Regions from separate parts of the Lactobacillus sp. ESL0680 genome, predicted to be linked through region 2. Evidence: predicted binding sites of a transcription regulator. Region 2 holds the regulator's gene; each other region holds the start of a gene.
The links. The regulator LexA, encoded in region 2, represses DNA repair genes until DNA is damaged. The targets are predictions, from matches to a motif close to CNAACANNTGTTNG.
Positions count from the first base shown of each region.

Region 1: the regulator LexA is predicted to act here: its motif matches at 3,215-3,228, upstream of recA (recombinase RecA).
Region 3: the regulator LexA is predicted to act here: its motif matches at 2,352-2,365, upstream of xerS (tyrosine recombinase XerS).

Region 1 is NZ_CP113945.1:490,399-495,759, forward strand. Features, by position in the region: gene OZX58_RS02485 (DNA translocase FtsK) at 1-390, shown strand, start outside; gene OZX58_RS02490 (SDR family NAD(P)-dependent oxidoreductase) at 564-1,292, shown strand; gene OZX58_RS02495 (RodZ family helix-turn-helix domain-containing protein) at 1,360-2,433, shown strand; gene pgsA (CDP-diacylglycerol--glycerol-3-phosphate 3-phosphatidyltransferase) at 2,462-3,022, shown strand; gene recA (recombinase RecA) at 3,297-4,403, shown strand; gene rny (ribonuclease Y) at 4,535-5,361, shown strand, end outside.
Region 2 is NZ_CP113945.1:1,009,003-1,014,363, forward strand. Features, by position in the region: gene OZX58_RS04870 (ABC transporter transmembrane domain-containing protein) at 1-1,712, opposite strand, end outside; gene OZX58_RS04875 (YneF family protein) at 1,789-2,007, opposite strand; gene OZX58_RS04880 (DUF896 domain-containing protein) at 2,078-2,326, opposite strand; gene lexA (transcriptional repressor LexA) at 2,471-3,094, shown strand; gene OZX58_RS04890 (uracil-DNA glycosylase) at 3,118-3,768, opposite strand; gene OZX58_RS04895 (nucleoside phosphorylase) at 3,953-4,717, opposite strand; gene rplS (50S ribosomal protein L19) at 4,822-5,169, opposite strand; gene trmD (tRNA (guanosine(37)-N1)-methyltransferase TrmD) at 5,293-5,361, opposite strand, start outside.
Region 3 is NZ_CP113945.1:824,556-829,916, forward strand. Features, by position in the region: gene OZX58_RS04060 (manganese-dependent inorganic pyrophosphatase) at 1-624, shown strand, start outside; gene OZX58_RS04065 (helix-turn-helix transcriptional regulator) at 696-1,055, opposite strand; gene xerS (tyrosine recombinase XerS) at 2,419-3,486, shown strand; gene OZX58_RS04075 (S9 family peptidase) at 3,551-5,361, opposite strand, start outside.

The sequences.
Region 1 (5,361 bases), 520 kb from region 2:
CGCGGCGACATGCTGTATATGCCAGTTGGTGCTTCAAAGCCGGAACGAATTCAAGGAGCTTATGTTGCTTCTAGTGAAGTGGAACGAGTTATCTCCTGGGTTAAGGACCAGCAGAAGCCAGTATATGATGAAGAAATGATTCCGCAAAAGAGTAGTGATAATGCGACAGATGACGATGAACCGGAAGATGAATTTTATTCTCAGGCAGTTGATCTGGTTAGACGTCAGCAGACAGCCAGTGTGTCAATGTTGCAACGCCGTTTTAGAATTGGTTATAATCGAGCTGCTAGAATTGTGGATGACATGGAAGCTAAAGGTGTTGTTGGGCCTTCTGAAGGTTCCAAGCCGCGGCAGGTTTTGTTGCCGCCAGAAGATACATCTGAGAAGTAATTTTTAAGAAAGTTTAGCATGTGGCAATTTTAGCTAATTTTACGGTTGAATAATGTTAAAATTAACTCGAACATTGTGATTGTAAAAGTGTAGAATTGGACAAGTAATTGTTATATAATTTGTAATGCTGTACAAATTAATGGCTCAGAATTGGGCAGAAAAGGAATGTTAGAATGCAGCGAGCAATTGTGTTTGGCGCTACTGGTGGAATTGGACAAGCTATTTGTGCGGATTTGGCACAAGATGGCTGGTCGCTTTATATTCATTGCAGTCAAAATTGGCAAGCGGCTTGCGAGTTAAGCGAAAACTTGACTAAGCAGTATCCCCAGCAAGATTTTATTCCAATTAAACTTAGTTTTTTGGTTGATGACCGGGAGTTACAAACTTTTGTAAAAGGATTACTGCCAATTAATGCGGTTGTTTTTGCCCAAGGCATTACCGATTATAACTTTGTCAGTGGGCAAGACTTACATAAGATTGACCAAATTATGCGTGTAAATCTAACAGTGCCAATTAAGTTGACTAGCTTGCTTGAGCCGCTTTTGATTAAAAATGATTTTAGCCGTATTGTCTATATCGGCTCGGTTTATGGCGGTCAAGGCAGTGCAATGGAGTCTGTTTACAGCAGTTCAAAGGCTGGCTTAACACGCTTTGCTCAAAGCTACGCGCGTGAAGTGGCATCAGCTAATTTGACAGTTAATGTAATTGCTCCCGGCGCGGTTAATACACCGATGAATGCAATGTTTGCACCGGAAACAATGGAGGAAGTCAAAGGTGAAATTCCTGCTGGCAGACTAGCTGAAGGCAGTGATATTTCATTTTGGGTCAAGACTTTACTCAGTCTTCGTTCTGGCTATTTAACAGGTCAGACGATTTATGTCAGCGGTGGCTGGCTGTTATAAGTGTGAAAAAAAGTAGTAGTATATGTTATACTCTAGTTGTTAGTGGAGAATTTTTAAAGAGGTAACTATGGCAGATATCGGAGATAAATTACGCAGTGCCAGAGAGGCAAAGGGACTTTCAATTGCAGATATTGAAAAAGCAACCAAAATTCAAGGTAGATATCTGACGGCAATTGAACAGAATGATTTTGATAAACTCCCTGGTGATTTTTATGTGCGGGCCTTTATTAGACAATATGCACAGATTGTCGGCTTGGATGGTAAACAGTTATTAAGCGAATACCATCAAGAAGTTCCTGCAGCCCAACCAGACGAATACGTTGAAGATTCGATTGATAATAAGAGCGAAGAAGTTCGTAAGACAACCAGCAACAAAAAGAAATTGTGGAAGAATTATTTGCCACGGATTATTGTTGGTCTGGGAGTAATTGTTGTGATTTTGGTTTGTTATGTGGTGTACGCCCATTTTTCAGCAAGTCATAATCAAACTACTAACCCAGATAATGGGGTTTCGATTTCTTCAGAAAATACCAATAAAGCTAAGAAAAAGAAGCCAGTTGCAGTTAATCCAGTCAAGATTAAGGAATTAGCTGCCAACCAATTCCAAGTTACTGGCTTGAAGAATAATCGTAATTTAGTTGTGCGTGCTGGTGACCAAAGTATTACAGTCACGATTTCTGTTAATGGTGTTAGACAAGCATCTCAAACTTTAGCAGCTGGACAAAAGCAAACAATTGCCATTCCTACTGATGCCCAAAATGTTGGCGTTACGCTGAGCAATGCGTCAGGAACTAAGGTAACTGTTGGCGGTAAGAAAGTACCATATGATGCCCAAAATGGCAGTTTGAGTTTGACCTTATTGATTGGCGAACAACGTAGTCAAACTACAAGTCAATCAAATTCAACTCAAAGTAACCGGACAAGTACCAATAGCGGTACAACTGGTTCAAGTTCTAATTCTAGTCAATCTACTAATAGTTCAAACAATCAGACTACACATAGTACGACTACTAATAATACTGCAGAGCATAATCAAACTACCCAAAATAATGGTCAGAGCAATAACCAGACTAATACCACTAATAATGGCAGTCAGTCTGATAGTTCAACTCACTCTTCAACCACTAACAATGGCAGATAATTATCGAATATAGGAGAAGTAGTAGAGAATGAATTTACCCAATAAATTAACTGTTTTTAGAATATTTTTAATCCCAGTCTTCGTGTTAATCGTCATGTTTGGCGGTGATGCAAGTGTCCAAGTTGCTGGCAGTACAGTCTATTGGCGGTTAGTAATCGCCGCAGTTGTGTTTGCTGTAGCTTCTGCAACTGATTGGTTTGATGGTCACATTGCCCGTTCGCGTAATATGGTAACCAACTTTGGTAAGTTTGCCGATCCGTTAGCCGACAAAATGTTAACAATGACCGCCTTTATTATGCTGGTTGAATTAAAATTAGCACCAGCTTGGGTGGTAGTTATTATTGTTTGTCGTGAGCTTGCAGTTACTGGTTTACGGTTGATTTTGGCAGAAAACAAGGGTCAGGTAATGGCTGCGGCAATGCCTGGTAAGATCAAAACAACTTGCCAAATGCTGTCAGTTATTTTCTTACTGATTGGTGATTTTTACCACATTGGAACGATTCTGCTCTACTTGGCATTAATCTTTACAATCTATTCAGGTTGGGATTACTTCCATAGTTCATGGGGCGTTTTTAAGGGCTCAATGTAATTATAAATAAATTTAAAAGACGCTGACTTGGTTAGCGTCTTTTTGTATACTTTTAAAATCGCCTAAGGATGCAACATTTTTGCTTAATTAATTCTTACTTGTTAGCATTAAATTAATAGAATTGGTAAAAATGGCAACTTTTTTCGCAAAAAAAGATAATTTTGGCGTATTTAATAATGCGGGATAAAAGAATAAACATTTGTTCGGTTTTCCTTGCAAATAAACAAGAAATCAAAGTATAATTAATGGGTATTAATTAGAGGAGGAAAATCGCTTGGCCAAAGACGAAAAACAAAAAGCACTGGAAAGTGCATTGAAAAAAATTGAAAAGAATTTTGGTAAAGGCGCCGTAATGCGGATGGGCGACAAGGCTGATACTGAAATTTCGACGGTTCCGTCCGGTTCGCTGGCACTTGATGCGGCTTTAGGTGTTGGCGGTTACCCACGAGGAAGAATTATTGAAATTTATGGACCTGAATCTTCTGGTAAGACGACGGTTGCTTTGCATGCTGTTGCCGAAGTGCAAAAACGCGGCGGCACGGCTGCTTATATTGATGCTGAAAACGCAATGGACCCAGCTTACGCCCAAGCTTTAGGTGTTGACGTTGACGCGCTTATTTTGTCACAGCCAAATACTGGTGAAGAAGGCTTGCAGATTGCGGATACTTTAATTGCTAGTGGGGCAATTGATATTTTAATTGTCGATTCTGTTGCTGCATTGGTACCACAAGCTGAAATTGATGGTGACATTGGGGACAGTCACGTGGGCTTGCAGGCACGATTAATGAGTCAGGCATTGCGAAAGCTTTCCGGTAATATTAATAAGACCAAGACCATTGCGATTTTTATTAATCAAATTCGGGAAAAAGTTGGTATTATGTTCGGTAATCCTGAAACTACACCTGGTGGTCGCGCCTTGAAGTTTTATTCAACCATTCGTTTGGAAATTAGACGAGCTGAAAAGATTAAACAGACTGGCGGCGATATTACTGGTAACCGGGTAAAAATTAAGGTGGTTAAGAATAAGGTTGCGCCGCCATTTAAAGTTGCTGAAGTCGACATGATGTATGGTCAAGGGATTTCTCAAAGTGGGGAATTACTTGATATGGCAGCTGATAAGGATATTATCGCTAAGGCGGGTTCGTGGTATTCATACAATAATGAGCGGATCGGCCAAGGTCGCGAAAATGCCAAAAAATATCTTGAAGAACACCAAGATATTTATGATGATATTCAACATCAGGTTCGAGAAGCTTATGGTATTGATGAAAAATCAATCGCTGATCGTGAGGATCCAGAAAAAGTTAAGGCTAACAAGCCGAAAGATGAAACTGCAACTAAGGATTCTTCCCAAAAAGAAGCCGATAACAAAAGCGAATAGAGTTGAAGAAATTGACCTTGACCTCGGAATTTGAGGCAAGGTTTTTTTCTTGTTCATTGACATGTGTGCCGTGGTTCTTTATCATTAATATTGTGTGAATAATCTAAAAAATAAAAAAGGCGATAGTAATCATGACAAATATAATTTTGATTCCCGTCGCGGTTGCTATTATTTCAATTATAATTGGGTTAGGAATTGGTTACGCAATTCGTAAGAACATTTGGGAGAAAAATGCCCAAAATGCGCAAAATGATGCCGACCATATTTTAACCGATGCAAAAGCACAGGTTGCTGCTGCAAGGACTGAAGTTAATGCCCAAAAGCAAGCAACAGAAGCCTTAAAGCAGAGTGCTGAAAACTCTAAAAAAGAGAAAATTCTCGAAGCTCAAGAAAAAATTCAGGATTATCGGCAAAAAGTAGAAGACGAATTAAATGTTAAGCGTGATGAGATTGCGCGTGACAATAATCGTTTGAAACAACGAGAAGATACCCTCGATCACCGAAATTCTTTACTTAAAGAGCAAGAGGATGGACTCAATCAAAAAAAGGATCAATTACAGAAGCAGCAGGAAGAACTTGATATTAAAGTTAAGGCTGCTGCTGAATTAGTCGATCAAAGACAACAGAAATTGTATGAAGTCGCGCACCTAGACAAGCAGCAGGCTAAGAAGTTGGTTTTGGACCAATTAGCCGATCAGCTAGTCAAGGAGCGGGCAACAATGATTAAGACCAGTAATGAAGAGGTGGCTGCTAAAGCTGACCATTATGCTCGTCAAATAATCATTGATGCGATTCAGAGTAGTTCGGCGGATACAGTTGCCGAGACTACTGTATCTGTGGTTGATTTGCCTAATGAGGAGATGAAGGGACGAATTATCGGACGTGAAGGTCGGAATATTCGTTCATTTGAAGCGCTAACAGGAATTGATTTAATTATTGATGATACACCAAAGGTTGT
Region 2 (5,361 bases):
TCCGCATACCAGCCATCTGCAGCTAGCAACTGTTCGTGTCTGCCGCGCTCGACAATTGCGCCATCTTTTAAGACTAAAATCAAATCGGCATTCATGACCGACGTCAACCGGTGAGTTGCAATCATTGTTGTCTTACCAGCACGTTCCTTGCGCAATGATTGTAAAATTGCCATTTCGGTTCGCGCATCAACTGCCGACAGAGCATCATCCAAGACCAAAATCTGGCTTTGCTTCAGTAATGCCCGCGCAATTGACATCCGTTGCTTTTGCCCTCCAGAAAGCGAAACCCCGTTTTCGCCAACCAGTGTCTTGTAGCCAGCCGGCATTTGCAAAATATCCTCATGTAGATCACTCTTTTTGGCAGCACTAACAATTGCATCCTCAGACGCATCAGCCTGTGAAAAGGCAATATTCTTTTGAATTGTCGTTGAAAACAAGTAATTATTTTGCGGTACATAAGATATTTGGCGCAAAAGGACATTGAGCGGAATTGTCCTGATATCATAGCCATTTAACGTTATCTGCCCATCATACTTATCAAATTCGCGCAAAAGCAATTGAATAATCGTTGTTTTTCCTGAGCCGACCTTACCAACAAGACCTAAGGTCTGGCCTTTTTTAAGGGTAAAATCAATTTGGTGCAGAACTAGCAGTTGTGGTTCATCAGGATAAGCAAACGAATTAATCTGATAATTCAAATCACCTGCTAAATCGTCAGCTGTTAGGCTTTCATTAGCATGCTGATCGGTAATTTGCGGCTGCTCATCCAGCAATTTTTCAACCCGGTCATAACTGGCACTACCCCGCTCCAAAATATTGAATAGGTAGCCAATGGCAAACATCGGCCAAACCATGTTGCCAATGTAGGCAATAAAGGAAACTAACTGCCCGATTGTTAGAACCTTGTTAACAACCAGCAAGCCGCCATAAATAATCGTAATCGTATATGTTAGCCCAATAATAATTGTGCCTAGCGGATCAAACAAAGCATCCCACTTGAAGACTTTTTTATTAATCTTGATCGTATCATCAACCATCTGGTCAAATGCGGCGGTATCTTCGTCTCCTTGACCAAAAGTTTTGATAACTTTCATTCCCGAAACGGACTCCTGCGTCTTATTGTTTAACCGCGAAAAAGCCGCCTGCGACTCATCAAAGGCATCATGCAGATGATTACCCAATTGCCATGCACCCCAGGCTAAAAATGGCAGGGGCAATAACGCCACAATTGTCAGCCGCCAGTCAACAAAAATAATCATCGCTATCATGGTTGACACGCCCATAATTAACGAATCGACCAAAGTCAAAACGCCAGCCCCAGCAACATCTTGGATTGCAGAAACGTCATTTGTTGCGTGCGCCATCAAGTCACCAGTTCTGTGCCGCTGGTAAAATGTCTGGTCCATCACCATAAAATGTTTAAACAATTTTGAACGTAATTGCCGTTCAAGTTCAGCTGCACCACCCCAAATTTGTTTACGCCAAAAATAGCGAAAACCATATAGCAGTAAGGCAGCCGCGATAATCGCTAAAACTAATCCGCCATACTGCAGCCAACTAATATGACCTTGGTCAAGCTGATCCGCCATCAAACCTAAAATCCGCGGCGGTACTAAATTTACGATTGAAGTCAGTGCTAAAAAGGTTACACCAATTAAATAGCGCTTCTTTTCCTTTTTAAAAAACCAACCTAATTTTAAAAAAATTCCCATCTTTATTCCTATCTGACTTGCACCAAACTAAAAAAAAGACGGGGAACAATCCCCGTCTTTTTAGTCAATCTTAAGATTAATTATTTTGATGCTTCATCATGTTCATCACTTGGTTAACCTTCTTTGCAGAAGGCTTTTGTCCCATTTGTGACATCATCGCAACAATCATATCTTCACTGATTGGTGGATTTTCCTTAAAATATTTTTTCATGTATGATCTTGCACCGTAAAAGCCGCCAATTAAGCCGACTAATAGCGCAACAATAATTAAAACAATTGCTAATGCCAAATTCATAAAAACTAACTCCTCAAAATATCCAATAGTTATATCTTACCTAAACTTGCATAAAATTTAAAGGTTAAAATTAATCTTTTCTTAAACCTTTGCGTCTTTGTGCCTCTTTAGCCTTTTCAGATGTGACTTCCTTACCGTCTTTATCGATAATTACCATATCTTCAACGTTTTGCTTAAAACTAGCCCGGAAATTCTTTAAAAATTCTTGGTGCAGCTTCTTGCGTTCCTCTTCCTCTTGCTCGGTCAGATTACTCGCCTTTTTCTTACGGTATAATTCATTAATTCGGTCAATTGTTTGCTTTTCTTTATCTTGATTCATTTTTGACACCTCTTATTAAAAAAGTCTACCTTATTTGTCCCCAGAAAAAAAGTTTTAGTTCTTAGAACGTTTGTTTGTATTTAGCAAAAATCTTTGGTAAACTTACTTTATAGAAATTTTATCTTATAGTAATGGGGAGAAATTATGCCTGTTAATCATGATTCTAAACAATTAGAAATATTACGCTATATCTATGAAACCGTGGCGGACCGTGGTTTTCCCCCAACTGTTCGTGAAATTTGTGCCGCAGTTAATCTTTCTTCTACGTCAACTGTTCACGGACACCTGGCTCGTTTAGAGAGAAAAGGACTGCTAATTAAAGATGCAACTAAACCGCGTGCTTTAGAAATCACAGCAGAAGGTAAACGAGCATTAGGTATTAAACCCAACGAAATTCCAGTTGTTGGCGTTGTTACTGCCGGTCAGCCAATTTTAGCGGTTGAAGACGTTGAAGATTACTTCCCCTTGCCGCCAGATTTAGCCAACGATGCTGGTGACCTATTCATGCTAAAAGTTCACGGCGAAAGCATGATCAATGCTGGTATTTTAGATGGTGATAATGTCATCGTCCGCAAGCAAAGTTCCGCAATTAATGGTGAAATCGTGGTTGCAATGACTGAAGAAAACGAAGCAACCGTCAAACGATTTTATAAAGAAAAAGACCATTACCGCCTACAGCCGGAGAATGATACGATGGCGCCAATTATCCTTGACCAAGTGCAAATCTTGGGTAAGGTAGTTGGTCTTTATCGGAATAACATCAACTAATTAAAAAGACTAGAATTTAAATTCTAGTCTTTTTCTATGTCTAAATATGGCTTCAAAGCAAGCCAATCTTCTTTAATAGTTTCCGTTAACTTGCGATTATAAAAAACCGCTGCCGGATGATATTCCATAATCAAAGTATATTTTTCTTTCGACCATTCATAACCATCTTCAGCAACATTTAATTGCAAAATTGGTGTCTGCTTAATCACCTGACCATGTTCACGTGAAATACTGTGCCCCGGTCCCAGCAAACGTTCAATTGCAGTCCCGCCAACCGTGACAATAATTTTAGGCTGGACATGGGCCACCTCATAATCAAAGAATGGTGCATGAGCTAAAACTTCTTTTTTAGTCGGTTTTCGGTTTGGGTGCTTAATAACGTCCTTGTTTTCTTTTTTACTAAAAACTGTTTTGGTTGCATAAGGGCGGCTGCGAACCACGCTGGTGATATAAACATCATCGCGAGTCAAGCCAATTAATGCCAATGATTTCATTAATTCCTTACCTGAACTACCATGAAACGGGACATGCGAGACAATTTCATCTCGACCGGGAGCCTCACCGACAATCATTAGCGCTGGATCTTGTGGTCCTGCACCTTCATTTAGCCCCTCTAATTTCATTCCATGTGCTCTTTTTTGCACTTTTTTAATCAGCCATTCTGGATACTTCATCACGTATTATCGCTTTCATTTCAAGACATTTGCGAGTTTCCACATCTACTCGTCAATTTAACTTCACAAACTTTTTGGCTTTAAACATCAATAATCATTGATATTTAAGCATTTATATTTTTATTTGTGAAATTTATCCTAGTTTCACATTAGTTTCACACTGCAAATTTTCACAAGCATTATGCTAGATTTTTGCTAAAATTTGTGCAGCTAATTGTAAAGCTAGTTCATGTGCATCCCTGCCCCAGCTGCGGTCTTCATGCTTTTCCAAATCACTTAAAGAGTCCGCCGTAAACAAGATTTGCGCAAAATCTACCTGGCGAAAGTTTGCGCACGTAGCTAAGGCTGCACATTCCATTTCAACGCAAGAAGCACCCAACTCTTTAAATTGCTTAACTTTAGCTGGCGTCTCTCGGAAAAAGCCATCGGTTGTCCAAGTGGTAACTTCTTTCACCTTAAAATTATTCTGCTGCATTAATTCTTCAACTCGTCTTAAGTAAGGACCTTCTAAACTAATAAAATTACCTGCGGGCGCGTAATGAAATGAAGTTCCTTCATCACGAATTGCCTTAATTGGCACCAAAAAATAATTTTCCGGCAAATCAACCAGTACGCCGGAAGAACCAATGGCTATGACCTGCCTCACACCATAACCGATTAACCAATCAAGCAATTCGACAGCTGCCGCTGCACCGATTTTCGCCTGACAGAAAGTGATTTTTTCATTGCCTAAATTAACCTCATAAATCGGCGTCTCGCCTTCAAAACAATCATAATGTCCCAGCTTGCGATACGGATATTGAGACAAAAAGTTAGCAATTGCCTCAGAAGTAATAAAGGCAAATAATAATTTTTTGGGAAAATGATAATCAAGCTCAGCCCGCTCATGATCGGGATCCAGCACAGCGCTAGGATTTGGATCAAATTGCGTTAAAAACGGTTTACTCATTTTATCACCCTCCAATTATAGAAACATATTTTTATAGTACCACAAGTAACAAAAAAAGAACCATCTTTTTAAAAGATGGTTCTTTTTTAATGGTAAAGCGTGAATTAACGACGCTTTTCTGCGATTCTTGCAGACTTACCATGACGTTCACGTAAGTAGTAAAGCTTAGCACGACGTACACGACCGTGACGTAATACATCAACCTTAGCAACACGTGGGTCGTTAACTGGGAAAGTACGTTCAACACCAACACCAGAAGCAATCTTACGAACAGTGTAAGTTGCAGCAATGCCAGCACCCTTTCTCTTGATTACGACACCTTCGAACATCTGAATACGTTCGTGAGTACCTTCAACAACGCGAACATGAACACGAACAGTGTCACCAGCGCGGAAGTCAGGAATATCATCACGTAATTGTTCTTTAGTCAATTCTTGAATTAATGGATCCATAATTTTTTCTCCTCTTGCGGCATTCATTAACGCTACCTGCGCCAGCGGAACACCCATAACTCTTAGTGCAGCTAAATGCCAACACCTTTAATATCTTAGCAAATTCGCCGTATTAACGCAAGCTTAATCCTCTTTTTTAAATTCAGCAAGCCAGTCACGTTCTTGAGCACTCAAATCATAATTTTCGAGCAT
Region 3 (5,361 bases), 180 kb from region 2:
TTTGACACTAGTTCACCACTGTTTTACTTAGCAGAACCTGTTGGTTGTACAAGTACAATTATGTGGAAGTTGTACAAGCACTTTGGTGTTGAAATTCCGCAAAACATTGCCGGAATTATGCTTTCCGCAATCATTTCTGACACTTTGCTGCTCAAGTCACCAACGACTACAGATGATGACAAAGAAGCTGTCGAAGCTTTGGCTAAGATTGCTGATGTTGACTACCAGACTTATGGTCTTGAAGAGTTAAAAGCTGGTACAAACATCGCTGCTAAGTCAGAAGAAGACTTAATTGATTTGGATGCTAAGAGTTTTGCTCTTAACGGCAAAAACGTCCGTGTTGCACAAATTAATGTTGTTGACTTGCCAGAAGCAATGGAACGTAAAGATGCCTTCTTAAAGACAATGCAAGAAGCATCAGCTGCTAACGGCTATGACATGTTTATGCTCTTGATTACTAATGTTCTTGATTCCGATTCAAAAGCTCTTGTAGTGGGCTCAGATGAGGCTCAAGCAGCATTTGAAAAGGCATTTGGTAAGGTTACCGATTCAGAAATCAGTTTACCAGGAGTTGTTTCGCGTAAGAAGCAAGTTGTCCCACCATTGACTGAAGCTTTTAATTAAACTTAAATATCAAAAAAGACGAAGTAGGGAATTAATCCTACTTCGTCTTTTTTGATATTTAAGTTTAAAAATTAATCTTTGTTAATTTCTTTGGCTAAAATGATGAAAGACTTGCATACGCGTTCAGCCTTTTCAGGAGCCATTTTTCTTAATTCGTTAAGAACCTTCTTGATGAATACTGGAGTATTATCTTGATGATTTTCCGCTTTAACTTCCTTAAAGCGGTAAGCGTTCATGATAATGTCCGGTGTAGTTGTGTTCAAAGCTCTGGCAATTGAGTCAAGCTTTTGAATACTAATGTTTTGGTTCTTAGTACGTTCAAGACGTGAGATAAAGTTAACTGACAAATCACTTAATTCAGCGAGATCCTCCTGTGTCAGCTTCTGTTCACGTCGACGACGGCATATTTCTTTTCCTAAATTTATACTCATGGAATAAACAACCCTTTCAAAAAATAAACTCTATCCTATATATTATAAAATAAATATATTACAAAATAAAACAATAAAATTAATAAGTGTAAGCTTTAAGTTTAACTAATAAATGTAAAACTTAAAACTCACTTTTAAAAACCCCAGATAGTATTGTAGGACATTTTGCTGAAAATTCAAATAAAAATGCACCTAGAAAAAGTCAACTTAAAATAAAAAAGGCAAAAAGTGGCAAATATTATCTTAAATGGGTAAATGGCTTGTTATATGGGAGTGTAGGATAGCAAGATTAAAGGATAGTTAATTATTAAATGTTATATATTTAAATTTAGTCAAGTAAGTGCTTTAAATTTAAATTTTTAAAGATAATTTTTATTAAATAGATAGATAAATTAAATAATTACTTGATTTAAGTGAATATTTATTAATTTTTAGTAGCCGAATTTTTCTTTCGGCAGCAATTATTTTATGAAGTTGTTTAGTGCAAATCCTTTTTTAGTGTTGTTATGTGGTGCAAGAAAAAATTAAGAGGAAAGAACTTGGGAAGGAGAATATAAAAGAGTAATTGGTAGAATTACGTAAGTAATAACTTCGTATAATATATATTATGTAAAGTAATATTGAAAAATCACTATAATTTGGAAGAGTCGCTGTTAATTGCTAGTAGTATGACAAATTGTTACTAATAAGATTATTTAGTTAATAAGCGGCAGCAAAATTAATTTTGTGAGCAGTAATCATTATTATTTATTGCTGAGATTGTAATTCTACGGTCAAATTAACTGGTTTTGCCCGATAACTGTCAAACTTAATTACCTAGTTTGGATTATTATTAAGAGTTTAAAGGCTAATAACAATAATTAATTGTAAGAGATTGGCAATTTGAAGATTGATGTTTGGTTGCTGATTGAAGCGACATATTCATGAGAGGAGTACTTGATCGAGTTTGGTGTTTGGTTAAGCTGGGTTTACTTAATAATTTTCGTATGCTATCATTAAAACTATAATTTTAATGATAGGTATAAATGGCTACATGACAGTGTTTTTAGCTAAATTAGTTTGATTAATTGAATTTATTTAATGACTTGTAGACGAATTTTATGAAATACAATTTTTGAAATTTATAGAAAATTAACTGTAAATATTGAACGTATTTTTGACAAAATCTATTTGCTGCAAAACTTATTTCATTAGCAAGAATAAGAGTTTATAGCCTTAGAATATTGATTTTTGTGACTCTTCAAGCCTGCTAGTCTCCCTCCTCTGCTCGTTTATAATACTTGCATAATCAAAAAACGAACATACATTCTAGTTTTGCTTTATAATTATTAAATGTAATCAACCTTTTAAGGAGAACAGATTTGTGGAAACTAAAAAGTATTTAGACTTAATTGAAACCGAACTTAAGGGCATGCCGGATTTTGTTAAAGAGTATAATTTCGGCACTACCCATTCTTTAACGACAACATACCAATATTTAACCGAAATTCGGCGCTTTTTTGACTGGCTGCGTCAAGAAGGAATTTCATCTGCACCAGATAATAGTCAGATTAGCGTTGACACGCTGGCTAATTTACGGCGCAATGACATTATGCTGTACATTAACTATTTGGGGCACGTGAAAAATCAACAGGGACATTTGAACTCACCGACAACGATTAATCGGTCAATTAATGCCCTACGCTCTCTATTCAAGTTTTTAACGATTACAGCTGACAATAATGATGGTCAGCCCTACTTTGAACGCAATGTCATGCTTAAAATCGACTCGCTTAATAATACTAAAACGCTGAATTACCGAGCTCATATTCTTGAGTCGCACATGTACATTGGTAAATTAAAATATCAGTTTCTTGATTTTATTGAAAATGAGTACGAGCAGCACTGCAATAAGCAGGCATTGCCAGCCTTCAAAATCAATAAAGAACGTGATATGGCAATTATTGCCTTGATTTTAGGTACAGGAATTAGAGTTTCTGAATGTGCCGGCGTTAATTTAGCAGATTTAAACCTTAAAAAAGCTACACTTGATGTAACTCGTAAAGGTGGCCAGCGTGATAGTGTTCCAATTGCCGAATGGACTTTAGACTATATCACTGAATATCAAAAAGTTAGACGTGAACGTTATTCTGCTACTAAGAAAGAAACGGCATTTTTCTTAACGCGGTGGCACCAGCAAACAAAAAGAATGACCACTAACGCAATTGAAAAAATGGTCAACAAGTATTCTGCTAGCTTCGGTCACCCGTTAACGCCACATAAATTGCGTCATACGCTTGCTTCTGAGCTCTATGGCGTGACTAAAGACCAGGTGCTTGTAGCACAGCAGCTTGGACAAAAAGGCACCTCAGCGACTGATTTGTATACGCATGTCGATCAAAAGAAACAGCGTGACGCATTAAACGAAATTTCTGAAACCGAAAATAAATAGAAATAGACAAAAAGCCCAGTTATTTGACAATAACTGGGCTTTTGATATAAAACTGCGATATTTTTTATTGATGTTTATCAAACCATTCTTTAATATCATACATTCTGTGGATTCTAAGAGACGGCAAGCCATTACGTGACACGCCGTGGAATGATTGCGGGTAGCGAATCATGTCGGTCTCTGCCCCTGCCAGTTTAACGGCAGTAAAGAACTCCTCACTTTGTGAAATTGGACAACGCATATCCCATTCACCATGGAGTAATCTAATCGGCGTTGTTACGTTTTTGGCATAAGCTAACGGAGACATTCGCCAATATTTTTCAAGGGCTTCGTCGTCGCTGAATAAGTCTGCCTGCAGTTCTTGACGGTCGAACCAATAACCGATATCTGAGGTGCCATTCATGCTGATCCAATCACTAACACAGCGCTGGGCAACCGCTGCTTTAAACCGTTTGGTGTGCCCTACAGCCCAAGTTGTCATGAAGCCGCCGTAAGAACCACCAGCGATGTATTGATGGTTCTTATCTAATTCAGGGAAATGTTCCAAGGCATAATCTAGACCAGCTAAGACGTCAGAAAAGTCGTTTTCGCCATAATGGCCGTCAACATCATTACAGAATTTTTGACCGTACGTGGTTGAGCCACGCGGGTTAACGTAAACTATTCCGTAGCCCCAACTAGCTAAAACTTGAAATTCATGGAAAAAGGTTTCACCATAAGCTGCATGTGGACCACCGTGAACATACAACAATACTGGAGACTGTTTAGGCTGGTTTGCTGCAGGCAAGTACCAGCCTTCCAGTTCTTGTGTTTTGTCTTTGGACAGATAAGTGAATTTTTGCGCCTTAAGATAACTATGAGTTTGTTCGAAGTCATGATTAGGATTATACAACTGGCTTGTGGTTTTAGTTTCAAGGTCAAAAAGTAATAATTCACTTGGCAATGCCTGTTTTGAAATTGTCAGAAGTAATTGCTGAGGACCAGCTGCACAAAAGTCAGTAATATCTTCAGCTTCATCACGAATTAATTGCACAGTATCCCGATTACCTAGGTACAATTGACTGTGACCGTGATGTAAAGCAGTAAAAGCATACTGTTCATTATCTAACCAAACTACACTGTTGCTGCATAAATTTTGGGTAAAGTCTGCAGTTAGAGCTGCTTCGTATCCTACATCAACGTCGGGCAACTGCTGAGTTAAATTAGTCAATTGTTTAGTTGCTAAAGAATACAGCCACAGATCGTTAACGGTTTGCCCTGGATAACTGTTATCATTGCCGACCAATGCTAAAGTTGTCCCGTCCGGTGAAAATGCCGCGGCAGAAAAACTCCCTTGAGCAACTTTACTAGTAATTAATTCGGTAGTACCCATCTTTTCGTTATAAAGATACACTGCCTTGGTGTAATCAATATCGGTATCAAGTTCAGGCTGGCGCCCCCTGATATAAGCAATAGTCCCTGCTTTGGCTGCTGCTAATTCAAAATCGTCCTTAGTTGTAAATAAAACTGTTGCTTCTTGCGTTAGTTTATCTACCTTAATCAGTGAAAATTCGGCATCATTTTCAAACCAGCCATAACCATCTAATCGCCCATTTAGCTTGGTTACGTGTCTAACTTCTGGGAATTTTTCCGTTTTGAATTTAGGTTTTTCTTTAGTTTTCTTAGTCTTCACATACAAAGCTTGCGTGTCATCTGAAACAACTAATTCTTGAACGGAAACGTCATCACTATCAGTTAACAAGAACGGCTGTGCACTACCGCCATCAATTGGCATCCTGTAAAGTTGCGGCTTTTCGCTGTCTTCTTGATGAAGATAATAGAGAAAATCGCCCAATACTCGCGGACTACTATTTAGCCCTCCCTGACTCCAAACGC